2 linked regions of the Nitratidesulfovibrio vulgaris str. Hildenborough genome follow. The protein of the gene in region 1 interacts with the protein of each later gene in a pairwise test. Links are inferred from orthologs where the notes say so. Each region holds a gene or a part of one and is shown on either strand. Other genes may lie near its edges.

Region 1 (2,767 bases):
TCTGCAATCCCGGGAATCCCACCGGAACGGTCTATGACGATGCCGACGTGCGCGCCCTGTGCGAACTCGCACTGGAGCGCAACATCATGCTCATCTCCGACGAGACCTACGACTACATGGTCTATGGCGGGGGTGAACCCCTGAGCCCCGCCAGTCTGCCGGAGATGCGCCGCCATGTCATCGTGGTCAACTCGTTCTCCAAGAAGTACGCCCTCACGGGCTGGCGTGTCGGCTACTGCGCCGCAGACGCCGCATGGATGGGTGAACTGCTGAAGGTGCACGACGCGGCAGCCATCTGCGCCCCCGCCGTCTCGCAGTATGCCGCCCTTGCCGCCCTCACCGGGCCGCAGGATTGTGTGGATGACATGCGTGCGGCCCTTTCCGCGCGGCGCAACCTCGCCTGTGCGCGACTCGACGCCATGGCCCCCCACTTCGACTATGTGCAGCCACGCGGTGCGTTCTACATCATGGCGCGGTACACGTTCACCGATGCCCCGTCGGACATGGTCGCCCGTAGGCTGCTGGAAGAGGGGCGTGTCATCACCGTGCCGGGCGCGTCGTTCGGCCCCACGGGCGAGCGGCATCTTCGCCTCTCGTTCGGCATGGAAGAGGCGGAATTGGACGAAGCCTTCGACCGTATGGCGGCGTGGACACAGCGCGTCGTGGCGTCGGGCGGGCTTGGAGGCTAGGGTGCCACGGCGCAGGTTCCGTGTCGGAGATACGCACGAGGGGTGTGCGCGTACGCCTGAAGGCCCGTTGCCGCAGCCGGAAGCACGATGCGGCAGTATGCAGGCCCCTGCACATGGCGCGACGCATCGTCCCCCGAAGGGAGGGGGCGATGCCGGGCCGAGTGTCGTGGCAACTGTCGAAGCCTCCGTCGGGGCTGCTAAAGGGCCTGAAACTCTGGCAACAGCCGGGGCCGCAGCCGGGAATCGTGAACATATGCGCGACCCGCTTGCCGGGACGGGCTGGCTTGAGGCCGTCCCGTTGCTGGGTGACGGCGCGCATCTGGAGGTTTTCTCCCGTGTGGAGGCGTTGCGGCGGAAAGGACGTGTGGTCTATCCCCCGTCCGGTCAGGTCTTCGCCGCATTGCGCGCCACCCCGTGGGACAGGGTGCGTGTGGTGGTGCTGGGGCAAGACCCCTACCACGGCGAAGGGCAGGCCCACGGGCTTGCCTTCTCGGTGCCGGAGGGGGTGCCAGCCCCGCGTTCACTGCGGAATGTCTTCCGTGAGATAGAGACCGACCTTGGTCATGCCTCGGATGAAGGCAAGAAGCGTCATGCTGATGCGCTACCTGAAAAGACTGCTGCCGGACATGATGGTGGCGGTCTTCGTCCGCCCTCCACGGACCTGACCCGGTGGGCCCGCCAAGGGGTGTTACTGCTCAATACGGTGCTCACTGTGGAGGCGGGACAGGCACACAGCCATGCCCGACTCGGCTGGCAGGAGGTGACGGCTGCGGTGGTGGAGGCGCTGGGGCGGTGTCCACGTCCGATGGCCTTTCTGCTGTGGGGGCGTCATGCCGCTGCATACGGCGAAGGGCTGGCGGCCCATCACCTCGTGCTTCATGCGGCGCACCCCTCCCCGCTGTCGGCCTTTCGAGGCTTCTTCGGCTGCCGTCATTTCTCGCAGGTCAATACATGGCTTCGAGCAAGAGGCCTCGACCCCATCGAGTGGTGAGCCCGACGCGTACCGGGGGCAGGGGCGGTGTCGCTAGCAAATACGGTGTCGTACCGTGCGGTCTGGGGGGGCGGTGTCGTCCCTCTGCCACGGCCCCTGTCATCCCTTGTAAGGCTGGAGACGGGAACAGATGTACCGTGTCCGGGCTTGTCATGGCGGGTTTGCCCAGTGGGGTTTGCCAAGTCTGGCCAGACATGACAGGCGGCCCACACATTTTCAGGCAGTATGGCCCATCTGTGTCAGGTGAGGGTGTAGTCTTCGGTGTCGTCCCATACGACTTCGGTCAGCCCCAGTGCCGCGTAGCGTGAGGCAAGGCGGTTGTGCTGTCCGTACAGGAGACCGCGCCATCGTGCCGGTGCATGCAGCCTGTGCGGCGTATGCCCGTGGCGGGCCGTGAAATAGGCCACTTGCGAGGCGATGTGGCGAAGAAGGGCTTCGGCCTTCGCCATCTGCCCCAAGGCGGGGTGCCACGGCCCTGCCAGCAGGGCGGCGCGCAACCCCTCATCCTGCGCCAGCCCGAGGCGGATGACCCGGATGCCTTGCCCCCATGCCAGCAACAGGGCGTCGGCAAGCACATCCAGCGTCGTGTCCACATCCCATGGTCCATAGCGACCTTCGCGCCACAGGCGGGCAAGCCCCGTACCTTCAAGGACGAGGCATGGATACAGCCGCAGGCAGTCGGGGCGCAACGAGGCGACCACCTTCATGTCGGCACGGAAGATGTCCGGGGTGACACCGGGCATTCCGGGCAGCAGTTGCAGCCCTAACCCCAATCCGGCGTCGCGCACCCGTCGGGCGGCTGTCAGTGCATCATCGCCATGGCAGCCCCGCCCCGCATGGGCGAGGGCCGTGTCGTCGAATGTCTGCACCCCGAGTTCGATGAGATTCATCCCAAGTCCGGCGAGGGCTTCGGCCTTGCCGGGGGGCAGTGCGTCGGGTCGGGTGGAACAGCGTACGGCGACCACCATACCGCGTTCGCGCCAGCGGGCGGCAAGGGCGAGGCAGGCGTGCTGGTCGTCCTCCGGCAGGGCCGAGAACGTTCCGCCATAGAAGGCTATCTCCACGGCGGGGCGATTGTGTCGGGCCC
Region 2 (11,711 bases), 2.0 Mb from region 1 along the record:
GGCACCGACATCGACCCCCTCGCGGTGGAGAACGCCGATGAGAACCGCCACATCAACGGTGTGGCAGAGGCGTTCGACGTCATGGCGGGCAGCACCGAAGTCGTGCGCGGGCGCACCTTCGACGTGGTGCTGGCCAACATCCTCGCGCAGCCGCTGAAGGAACTTGCCGCCGACATCACGGCCCTCAAGGGTGACGCGGGCTGCCTCGTCCTCTCCGGGCTTCTCGAAGTGCAGGCCGACGGCGTCGAGGCCGCCTACAGGGCGCAGGGCCTCGGCCCGGCCCGACGCATCATCGATGGCGAGTGGGCCGCGCTGGTCTGGGAATAGCGTTCGTGGCGGGCGTGGGGGGAACTTCACGCCCGCCAGTCGTGTAGCCGCCCCTGCACCTCGCGGCGGCCCTGCGGCATACGTGGTATGCCTGCCGCCGGTCTTTCGGTCTTCACCCGTCCGGCAGTCCCGTCGTGAAGTGTCGGGCTGTCCGGTCCCATCTCCAGCACCTTGCCATGTATGCTCTTGTCGTCAGTCCTGTCAGTCCCGTCTGTTGCGATGCGCTGTCGTAACGGCTAGAGTCCCGTCATGCGAAGCGACAGGCAACGACTTCTCCTTGACATGTACGCGGCGATGTCTGCCCGCCTCGGCCCAAGCGGCTGGTGGCCCGGCGAGACTCCCCTTGAGGTGGCCATAGGGGCCGTGCTCACCCAGAATACGGCGTGGGGCAATGTGGAGAAGGCCATCGCCAACCTGCGTGATGCCGGTCTTCTCTCGGATGTGGGCGCGCTTCTCGCCGCTTCGCCCCAGTTGGTCGAGGCCTGCATCAGGCCTTCGGGCTATTTCCGCATGAAGACGACCCGTCTGCGTGACCTCATGCTCTTCTTCGACGAGGCCTGCGCGGGCGACCTCGACGCGCTTTCGGCGTCTGCCGGGGAGGACGGTGACGCCCTGCGTGAGCGCCTGCTGTCCGTGAAGGGCATCGGCCCGGAGACTGCCGACTCCATCCTGCTCTATGCCTTCGGGCATCCCTCCTTCGTGGTCGATGCGTACACGCGTCGCATCCTCTCGCGGCACGGCCTTCTGCCCGAGGATGTCCACTACGACGAGATGCGTGACTTCTTCATGGATGTTCTCGACCCCGACCCGGTGCTCTACAACGAATTCCACGCCCTCATCGTCCGGGTGGCCAAAGGGTGGTGCCACAAGTCCCGTCCCGACTGCGCGGCGTGCCCTCTCGGTCCCTTCATGGAAGGGTGCGCGTGCTAGGGGTGCGAGTGCTAGGGACGCGCGGCCTGATGGGGCACGGTCTGACCGTAGGCCATGCGGCCCCCTCGGCCCCGGTATGGCTGGCGTTGCTTCTTGTGGCACTGTGCTGCCTTGTCGTCACACCTGCCCATGCCGCCCCGTCCAGTGAGAAGGAATTACGCGAGGCCATCAGTGAAGAGCGTGCCCGTGAGAAGGCCCGTCGCGACAGCCTCGCCAGACTCTCTGCGCAAGAGCGTTCGCTCAACGCCAATCTTGCCGCCGCTGAAGACCGTATCGCCCTGCTGGAGAGCAAGGTGGCGAAGCAGGAGGCTGAACTCGCGCTGCTGGAGTCGGCTGTGGGTGATGTGCGTCAGGCACTGGAACGCCTCCAGAAGGATCGTGATGCGTCAGAGGCCGAACTCGCACGGCTCATGTCCATGCTCTGGCCCCTGCACGTGCGGCAGGAGGGTACCGGCGGGCGCGACATCGAGGACTGGCAGACCGCAGAACGCGAATATACGTGGACGCAGGAGATATACCGCAGCATAGAGACGCATCGTGCCGAGTTGCGTCACCAGCAGGAGGCCATCTCCGCCTCGCTTGAGAAGCGCGAGACCCTCATGGCCGAAGTGCGGACGCAGGTGGCCCGCATCAGCGCGGACAGGGACAGCCTCTTGCAGGACAAGTTGCGGTTCAGGCAGCAGTTGTCCGACGTGCGGCGCGAGAAGCAGGATGCCGAAGGTGAACTGCGCGACGTGCTGGCCCTCATACAGGAGTTCAACGTACGCCTTGAGCAGATGGCGGGGCGCGACATCTCCAAGATGAAGGGCAGACTGCCGTGGCCTGCGGAAGGGCGGGTGGTCCGCCGCTGGGCGCCGGAGGCCAACCCGCCGGTGCGCGGCGTGGGCATCGCCCTGCGCGAGGGCACGCCCGTGCGTGCGGTGGCGTGGGGCAAGGTGGTGCATAACGACGTGTTGCGCGGCTTCGGTCGTGTGGTCATTCTCATGCACGACAAGGCCTATTACACGCTCTACGCGTTCCTTGCCGACAGCCCCCTGCGGGTGGGACAGGAGGTGGGGGCGGGTGCGGCTGTGGGCGCCGCGGGCTTCTACCCCGGTGCCGACGGGCCCGGAGTCTATTTCGAATTGCGTTTTCATCAAAAAGCCATTAACCCTGATGGGTGGTTAACTAGGGCCAACTAGCGACGTTATCTGGCTTTCGGAGGATCATCGGTATGCGCGTTACGTTATGGGTGGTATCGCTGGGCCTGTGTGCCGCGGTCGCCTTTTCAGGTGGAGCAGTCTTCGCGACCACCGAAGAGTCCAAGTATGACGCGCTGAAGCGCTTCAGTCAGGTGCTCGACATCGTCGAGCGCTACTACGTGCGCGACGTGCCCCGCAAGGACCTCATGAACGGAGCGGTGAAGGGCATGTTGCAGGGGCTTGACCCCCACTCCACCTTCCTCTCCCCGGAAGAATTCAAGGAGATGCAGGAGACCACCTCTGGTGAGTTCTTCGGCATCGGCATCGAGATATCCAGCGAGAACGGGCAACTCACCGTTGTGTCGCCCATCGAGGACACTCCTGCGTTCAAGGCGGGACTCAAGGCGGGCGACCTCATTCTCGCCGTCGACGGGCAGCCCACGCAGGAGATGAGCACGCAGGAGGCCGTATCGCGCATTCGCGGGCCCAAGGGCAGCGAAGTGGAACTGCTCATCCTGCATCGCGAAGCCAAGGCCCCCAGCACGGTGAAAATCGTGCGCGACGCCATCCCCCTCGTCAGCGTCAAGTCGAAGCAGCTTGAGCAGGGGTACGTGTGGGTGCGCCTCACCCGCTTCAGCGAACGTACGACCAGCGACCTGCTGGAAGCACTGCGCGAGGCGAACAAGCGCGGGCCCGTCAAGGGCGTGGTGCTCGACCTGCGCAACAACCCCGGCGGTCTGCTTGACCAGGCCGTGAGCGTGTCCGACGTGTTCCTGCGTGACGGGGGCATCGTCTCCATCCGCGGGCGCGGCGACGACACGGGGCGTGAGTACAACGCCAAGGCGCAGTCCACCGACGTGACCGCGCCCATGGTGGTGCTCATCAACGCCGGGTCTGCCTCCGCTTCGGAGATCGTCGCCGGGGCCCTGCGCGACCAGAAGCGCGCGCTTCTGGTGGGTGAACGCAGCTTCGGCAAGGGGTCGGTGCAGAACGTCATCCCGCTTTCCGACGGCGCGGGACTCAAGCTCACGGTTGCACTGTACTACACGCCCAATGGCCGTTCCATTCAGGCCGAGGGCATCGACCCTGACATTGAGATTCCCTTCGAAGCCCCGCGTGAGGACGACGCCAAACCCATGCAGCGTTTCAACATGTTGCGGGAGAAGGATCTTTCGCGTCATCTGGAGAACGGTGCCGGGGGCAAGCAGGGCAAGAACGACCAGTCTGACGAGGTGCGTGACCTGCTTGAACGCGACAACCAGTTGCGCATGGCATTGCAGTTCGTGAAGCGGCTGCCCGCCTTGAAGGAAATACGCTAGAAGGCATACCGGAAGACGGTGTGCGAGACGCAGATACGGAGGGGCGCGGGTGACCGCGCCCTCCTTCCGTATGGGATACCATGGCCGCCAAACGCCCGCAGAAGAAAAGCAGCACAGCCAAGGGAGACGGCACGTCAGGCCGTTCACGCGGCAGTGGCACCAAGTCTGGCACCCGCAAGGGAAGCAAGACCCCCGCAGCTACAGAGAAGACCCTGACGCGACTTGTCATCGTCATCATGGGGGTGCTGTGCCTCGTCTTCACGGTCATGGCCGGGTACTGGCTGTGGCAGGGCGGGGCTGATGCCACACGGCCCGTACCCCCCTCGAAGACCGAACGTCAGAAGACCCCCGCGGCAACCTCTCCCGCGAGGCCGACGCCAGCGCAGCCTTCCGCCACAGCCGGGAAGGTGCAGTCGGGTGAAGCCTCAAGGACGACCGGTAAGGGCGTACACGCCGACGCGCAGTCTGATGCCTCGACACCGGGTGGGGACGCGGACAAGGCCGCGCCGTCCGTGCCCCGAAACGCCACTTCCGACGCCGTGGACGGTGAGGGCGCGGTGCGTGCCCCGGTCAACGCCGGGGCCTTGCCCTACGAGGAATCCCTCGACGCCCCGCTGGAAGAAGGGGTGAAGCAGGTCGACTACGCGCTGGTGCAGACGCTGGTGCGTCTCGGCATCGCGCGGGAGAGGCTGCGCATCGCGAGCGTCGAGACACGCAACGAACAGGGCGAAAGCTACCATTTCCAGCAGATGACACTGGGTGTCGGCGACGCCCCCGACCGTTTCGTCAAGGCGTTCGTCGAAGCTCTTTCCGTATGGGCCGAGCGTGCGCAGATGCGCAAGAAGGCCGATGACCTCATTGAGGTCTACGTGGGCGGGGTGCTCACGCATGAGATCACCCTTTCGTTGTATGAGTCGGTGGAAGAGCCCCGTCCCGGAACCCCGGTGGAAGGCGCGTTGCTTGCCATCGTCATCGATGACATAGGCGAGAGCATGGGGGCGGTGCGTGACCTGCTGAAGCTCGACTACCCCGTCACCTTCGCGGTGTGGCCCAGAAGCTCGCATGCGCGTGAGGCTGCGGAGGCGGCACACCGCGCCGGACGTGAGGTGATGATCCACCAGCCCATGGAACCGCTCAAGTATCCGTCGGTGAAGCCGGGGCCGGGTGCCATCTATGTACGGATGGGCAGTGACGAGATAGAGGCGACGCTGCGGGACAACCTCGCCCGGGTACCCCACGCCGTGGGCCTCAACAACCATATGGGGTCGCGTTTCACGCAGGACACCCGTGGCGTACGCGCCGTATGTGACGCGCTGGAGGGCAAGGGGCTCTTCGTGCTCGACAGCGTGACGCATTCCGGGTCGGTCTTCTATCGTGAGGCGCGCAAGGCAGGGTTGCCCGCCGGAAAGCGCAACGTGTTCCTTGATGTCATCCACGACAAGCGCAACATCATGTTCCAGCTCGACAAGGCGGCGCGCGTAGCCCATGAACAGGGCGTGGCTGTCGCCATCGGGCATCCTCTCGCCGAGACAGTGGCGGCACTCAAGGAGTGGCAGCGTACGCGCGACAAGTCGGTGCGTATCGTGACCATGCGTCAGCTGCTTGATGCGGAGACGACTGCGCGCCGATGACAGGTGCCGGAGAGACGGGCCATTCCCGGATGCTGTGCCGGGTGCTCATGCCAGAGGCCGATGCAGATGGCGATGCAGCTGTCGGGCGTTGTGGGCGACGCCGGACGCCGACGCCGGATGTGGCGGCCTGTGCGACATGACCTGCGCGTGAACGGCGGGTGTCCGGCGTGAGGTGTAGAGGCAAGCCACTGGCACTACGGTTTTGATCAGATGTTTCATGCCCTCCGGCGGTGTGCCGTCGCCGGATTCTCCCCCCTGCGGGTGGGGGGATAGCGAATCATGTCACCACAAGGCGACGGGTGCGCCGTTGAGGAGCGGAACACCTATACCGCTGATGTCGAGGACGTCGATGATGCCGTTGATGTCGGGCAAGCCGACTGACGTGCCGCGTCGACCGGGTCGCATGTGTGGTGATGTACGGGCGTCACGGGCGGGAATCCCGTTGCGCCCCTGTAACGCACAGGTGAATGGCACCTGTGTGCAACCCCTAGCGGACGACGCGTCCTGTTCCGTTGACGCGGGTCGTCCGAACTGCAAGTGGAGGTAGTACCGTGGTTGAACGTACATTTTCGATCATCAAGCCCGACGCCGTAGAGCGCAATCTGCAGGGCGAGGTCCTCGCCATGATCCAGGGCGCAGGGCTCAAGGTCGTCGCCATGAAGATGATCCATCTGACCAAGGCGCAGGCCGAAGGCTTCTATGCCGTGCACCGTGAGCGTCCCTTCTTCGATAGCCTGACCACCTACATGTGCTCCGGCCCGGTGGTCTGCTCGGTGCTCGAAGGCGAGAATGCCATCAGCCGGTATCGTGAAATCATGGGGGCCACCAACCCGGCCAATGCCGCGGAAGGTACCATCCGGAAGAAGTACGCCGTGAGCCTCGAGGCCAACTCGGTTCACGGTTCCGACGCCCCTGAAACCGCCGCGTTCGAGATCTCGTACTTCTTCAACGCGCTGGAGATCGTAGGCTAATGCAAACAACACTCGGCTGCATAGGTTGCGGCAACATGGGCTCCGCCATTCTGCGCGGGCTTTCCGGACGTGAAGGACTGCGTCTTGTCGGCTGCGACCCCACGGGCGCCAAGCTGGCTGCGCTTGCCGACGCGGGCGTCGAAGGGGTGGCTGACATCGCCGCCGCCGTGCGCGCTTCGGACATTGTTCTCGTGGCCGTGAAGCCGGGTCAGGTCGGCGCGGTGCTTGGTGCGGCCATGCCGGAACTCGATTCCGGCAAGGTCGTGGTCTCCATCGCCTCGGGCGTGTCCGTCGGCTCACTGCGTGAGATGAGCGGCGGGCGTTGTCCTGTGGTGCGCGTCATGCCCAACACCCCCGCCATGGTGGGGGCGGGCGTCTTCGCCCTGTGCTTCGAGGACGCGACCCTCGATGAGGTACGCCGCACTCTCGTGAAGGAGCTTTTCGAGGCGCTTGGCCGTGTGCTGGTGCTGCCTGAAGAGAAGTTCAACGCCTTCACGGCGGTCGTGGGCTGTGGCCCGGCCTATGTCTTCCATTTCATGGAAGCCGTGGTCGAGGCTGCGGTGACGCTGGGCTTTCCGCGTCATGAGGCGACGGACATGGTGGTCGACCTCTTCGCCGGTTCGGTGAAGCTGGCTGCCACATCAGGTACGCATCTCTCTCTGCTTCGCGAGGCCGTGTGTTCGCCAGCGGGCAACACCATCGCCGCCATGAACCAGTTCGACAGGGATGCCGTGCGCGGACGCATCATCGACGCCATCCTCGCCGCCTACAGGCGTGGGCAGGAGATGGAACGCTAGAGCGTCGGGTGCGGTGCATGTCCATGCGCCGTCCATGTGATTGAAAGAACGCCCTCCGTCGCAAGACGGAGGGCGTTCTCGCAGGCATGGCAATGGGTTCCGGTTGCATCGGCGTCAGGCCGCAAGAGGGCACGGCCCGATCATCTGTGGCCAAGGGCCGGGACGGGGTGTCTCCCTGCCGTCCCCTGCGGGGGACCCTGAATCCCTCCCGCAGTCAGCACCCAGCGCGTTACACAGGGGCGTTGAATCAGGCCATATGGGGATGTCTCGCCGCTGACCTGTCGCCGCCCGGTCTGTGGTGGCGGGCTGTCCCGTGTGTGAGGGGGCGTGCTACATGAACAGGTCGGCGTCGCTCGGTGTCCTGTCCCACTGTATCTTGCCGCGACTCTTCTTGAATTTGCGCAGCAGCACGTAGACCGCCCCGGCACCGCCGTCGGTAGGCTGTGCCGTGCAGAAGGCGAGCACCACCCGTTTGAACGGGTCGCGGGTAAGCCACGATTGCAGCTTCTCACGCAGGATGCCGAGGCCATCCGGCGAATTGCGACCACGTCCCGGAATGACCAGCACGGTACGCAGCCCCTTGAGATAGGCCCCGCGAAAGAAACCGACCAGCGACTGGTAAGCCTGCAAGGCGTTCAGCCCGTGCAGGTCAAGGTGCGCTTCGGGGCTGTATTGCCCGGCGCGAAGCTTGCCGATGGTCAACTCGTCCAGCCCCACCACATGCCCTTCGAGGTATTCTTCCGTGTACTCAAGGGCGAACTCGATGCGTCCCTCAAGGAAGTCCTGCACGGGGTCGCGTCCGGAGGTCGCCGCCTTGCCCGGTGTCACGGCGGGGGGCACTTCGCGCCCCTTGCCCGACAGGGGCGTGATGCCGCGCATGGCTGTGGCGAACGACATGTCATCGTCATCATCGCCGGATGTCGCGCGGGTGGGGTGTTGCGTCCCGTGGTCGCTGACGGCATGGCGTGAACGTTCACGCACGTCGAGGCGTCGCTGCGAGGTCTTCACGTCGGGATGGCTGGCAGGGCCTTGGATTGGCTGTCCATGCGGGGCTTCCGGCAGCAGGACGTCCGCATCCGCTTGCTGTGCATTCTCGCGAAGCGACTTGAACGCCGGGTGCTGCCCCAGTGCGAAACTGCCCTCATCTGCGGGCTGGATGCCAGCCTTGTCGCGCAGTGCGGCTTCCATGGCGGGCGTCGGACGACCATGGGCGTCACGGGCACGGGGCGTCCCCTCATGGCCGGTGGGTGTGGCCGGATTGACGGCGCCGGAAGCAGGCTGGGGGGCATGGGGCGTACCTGAAGCGCCGCCCTCTCTGTGTCCCTTGTTCGTCTTGCCGCCCTTGCCGGGTGAAGGTGCCTTGCCGGAAGGGGCATCAAGACGCTGTACGCCGCCCATGGCTGCGGCGAAGGCTTCGGATTCGTCGTCGGGGAGGGCGACCGAATGGCGTGCTGGTTCGGGTTTCTTTTCCGCAGAGGCGGTTCGCGCATCGCGAAACTGGCGTTTCTGGAGGGCGCGGAAGGGATTGGTGTCGTCTATCGGCGTATCGTGCTTGGACATGACAGGCTCCTGTAAGAGCGCGATTGTTCATCCGCCGGGGGGCGCATGTCAAGACGGCGCGTGCTGTGAGACGATGGCAGGGGGATGGTGAAGGGATGGCGGAAACGTACGCGCCCTGACGCACTCTGCACAGATGGACGGTCGTGCGCGTCATGGAGGCGTGGGTGCATACGTTGAAGCCGAGGGGGGCGCCGTAAGGCGCGGGGCCAGGCACGGAGGCGGGCACGGGGCCGGGTACGGGACCGGACGCAAAGGGCGGCCCGCCTGTGCGGGCCGCCCCGGGATGAGCGAGAAGAGACGGGTTATGCCTTGGCGGCGTCCAGCCCCAGCGCCGCGTCGATGACCGGACGCAGTGCCAGCGCGGTGGGGCGTTCGGGGTGATGCTTGATGTACACCCATCCCTCGTCACCGCTGCGGACGACCTGCGGGTCGAGGGGCAGCGCGGCGAGGAAAGGTACGGCCATCTCCTTGGCGAGGGCTTCGCCGCCGCCTTTGCCGAACAACTCTTCGATGTTGCCGCATTGCGAGCAGACGATGCCGCTCATGTTCTCCACGAGGCCGAGTACGGGAATGCCTATCTCGGCGCAGAAGCCGAGGGAACGGCGTACGTCGTCGATGGCCACGGCCTGCGGCGTGGTGACCACGAGGGCGTGGGCACCGGGGTTGAGCAGCTGTACGGCGGAGAGAGGTTCGTCACCCGTGCCGGGAGGGCAGTCGACGATGAGGTAGTCGAGGTCGCCCCATTCCACATCGCCGACGAGTTGCTGGATGAAGCCTATCTTGACCGGTCCGCGCCAGATGACGGCCTGTTGCCCGTTCGGCAGAAAGAAGCCCAGCGACATGACCTTGAGGTTGTCACCCCACATGACGGGCTTGATGAGGTCGCCCTCAACATCCACCTTCGACTGGTCGAGGCAGAGAAGGCGCGGGATGCTCGGGCCATGCACGTCGACGTCGAGCAGGCCCACGCGCTTGCCGGCAAGAGCGAGACCTGCGGCGAGGTTCGCCGCCACGGTGCTCTTGCCCACGCCGCCCTTGCCGGACATGACGACGATGCGGTGTCTGATGCGGGCGAGATTGTCCTTGAGCCGTTTCTGTGCGGCCATGGCCTCAAGGTCTTGGGCGCCGCTACCGCCGCAGCCGCCCTGCGCCGTGCTGGAGCAGCCGGAACATGCTTCACTCATGCCTTGGCCTCCGCTGCGGCGCGCTTGGCCTTGAGGGCCTCACGCAGCCAGTCGTACCACGGGGCCAACCCCTCGCCGCTGCGGCATGAAAGCTCGTAGATGGTGAGGTTCTGGTTCAGACGGGTGGAGAAGCGGCGTGCCCGTTCCACGTCGAAGTCGACGTAGGGCAGAAGGTCCACCTTGTTGAGCAGCATGACGGACGAAAGGTTGAAGAGCAGCGGATACTTCTCCGGCTTGTCGTCGCCTTCGGTGACGCTGAGCAGGGCCACCTTGTGGTCTTCGCCGCAGTCGAACTCCACCGGGCAGACGAGGTTGCCGACGTTCTCGATGAAGAGGATGTCGAGGTCTGCGAGGTCGAAGTTGCTGATGGCGTCGAGCACCATGTTGCTGTCGAGGTGGCAGCCGCCGTCGGTGTTGATCTGCACGGCACGGGCGCCCGTGGCGGCGACGCGGCGTGCGTCGTTGTCGGTCTGGAGGTCGCCCTCGACGACGGCCATGCGGAATTCGTCGCGCAGGTCGGTGAGAGTGCGTTCAAGCACCGAGGTCTTGCCCGCCCCGGGCGAACTGATGAGGTTGAGCACCAGCACGCCGTGGCGTGCGAAAAGCTTGCGGAGCTGGTCGGCCATCTTGTCGTTGGCCTCCAGCACGTTGCGAATCACCGGAATGTCCATGTCGGCTCCGTCATTCGGCTTCGATGTGTTCGACATAGAGGTCGCGCCCGGAAAGGACGGTGTGACCCACCTCCTCGCCACATGCGGGGCACGGGCTGAAGAGCAGTTCACGTCCCTCCGGCTCGAACTCCCTGCCGCAGCCCCCGCAGGCCAGACGCACCGGGTTCTGGACAAGCTCTATCCGTGCGCCCTCGAAATCCGTCCCGGTCGTGAGCACCTCGAAGGCGAATTCGAGGGCTTCGGGGACGAGATTGGCAAGAGCGCCGTACCGGACGCGCACGAGAAGCAGTTTTTCGACCTCGTGCTTGCCCAGTTCTTCCCTGACGATGTCAAGAAGGCTTGTGGCTACGGACATTTCATGCATGTGCCTTGGATACTGGAAAAGCCAGAGGGCGTCCACCCCGCCCGCCGTCTCCCCCGTCGTCTCACCTGTCGCCCCGTCCGTTCGATCCTCCCCCTGTCCCTCTGCCTCTTGTCCCCGCCCGCCAGACACCAAGGCCGCCTGCCATCCGCCCTGTCACACCTTCTGTTCCGTCACATTTCAGGGTGCGCAAGGAGCGCTCACCCGTTTGCAAGCGGTGGGAAAAGGGGTATGTCTCCGTTGCCGAACCTTGCAATGCAGGGCCGGGGAGGAGCGATGCACACCGGAGCTTTCATCGGCGTTCATGCCACGCGTCCGCGAGGCGGTGACGGTCGACTCAAGCGGTACTGGTTCGTATGGGATGACGGAGACCGTTATCTCGTCCAGCCGCTCGACGGTGCCTATCAGCCGGCTGGCGATGTCCGGCCTGTGAGCGCGGCCACCTTTCGCGATGATTTCGAGCCGCAACCGGGCATTCTCGCCGTTCCGCTGCGGGATTTCGAACCGCAGCCAGCCCGCGATGGCGTCCAGGGCGGTGACGCGGGGGAAGACGAACTCGAACATGAGTTGCGCGCCGGGTTCGCACTCGGTATGACGCGATTGCGCAACGGAGACCGCGAAGGGGCGCTTCGTCTCTTCGAGCATGTCCTTGCCACCGAAGAGGGTGTCGGGCCTGTCCATAAGCATCTGTTCACGGAGTTCGGCATCCATTTGCGTAAACGCAGGCTTCTGAAGACGGCCTGCGACTTTCACCGAAGGGTGCTTGCGCTGTCACCAGA

What was found.
Region 2: the proteins of DVU_RS01915 (region 1) and ndk interact in binary tests that used the Escherichia coli proteins (3 or more experiments, as listed by UniProt). The link is inferred for Nitratidesulfovibrio vulgaris str. Hildenborough from one-to-one orthologs.

Annotation. Positions count from the first base shown.
Region 1 is NC_002937.3:440,822-443,588, forward strand. It holds DVU_RS01915 (uracil-DNA glycosylase), read left to right. Parts: upstream 1-855; coding sequence 856-1,680; downstream 1,681-2,767. Other genes in the region: DVU_RS01910 (pyridoxal phosphate-dependent aminotransferase), read left to right, coding at 1-689; DVU_RS01920 (radical SAM protein), read right to left, coding at 1,920-2,767. UniProt on the Escherichia coli protein: Excises uracil residues from the DNA which can arise as a result of misincorporation of dUMP residues by DNA polymerase or due to deamination of cytosine.
Region 2 is NC_002937.3:2,424,038-2,435,748, reverse strand. What follows is about bases 4,760-7,649. They hold ndk (nucleoside-diphosphate kinase), read left to right. Parts: upstream 4,760-5,939; coding sequence 5,940-6,359; downstream 6,360-7,649. Other genes in these bases: DVU_RS10935 (Smr/MutS family protein), read right to left, coding at 7,487-7,649; proC (pyrroline-5-carboxylate reductase), read left to right, coding at 6,359-7,156; DVU_RS10950 (hypothetical protein), read right to left, coding at 5,671-5,862; DVU_RS10955 (divergent polysaccharide deacetylase family protein), read left to right, coding at 4,760-5,388. Also shown: DVU_RS10975 (50S ribosomal protein L11 methyltransferase), read left to right, coding at 1-327; DVU_RS10970 (endonuclease III domain-containing protein), read left to right, coding at 577-1,257; DVU_RS10965 (murein hydrolase activator EnvC family protein), read left to right, coding at 1,266-2,438; DVU_RS10960 (S41 family peptidase), read left to right, coding at 2,471-3,757; more of DVU_RS10955, read left to right, coding at 3,838-4,759; more of DVU_RS10935, read right to left, coding at 7,650-8,716; DVU_RS10930 (Mrp/NBP35 family ATP-binding protein), read right to left, coding at 9,019-9,900; hydrogenase nickel incorporation protein HypB, read right to left, coding at 9,897-10,571; DVU_RS10920 (hydrogenase maturation nickel metallochaperone HypA/HybF), read right to left, coding at 10,582-10,935; DVU_RS10915 (tetratricopeptide repeat protein), read left to right, coding at 11,209-11,711. UniProt on the Escherichia coli protein: Major role in the synthesis of nucleoside triphosphates other than ATP. The ATP gamma phosphate is transferred to the NDP beta phosphate via a ping-pong mechanism, using a phosphorylated active-site intermediate.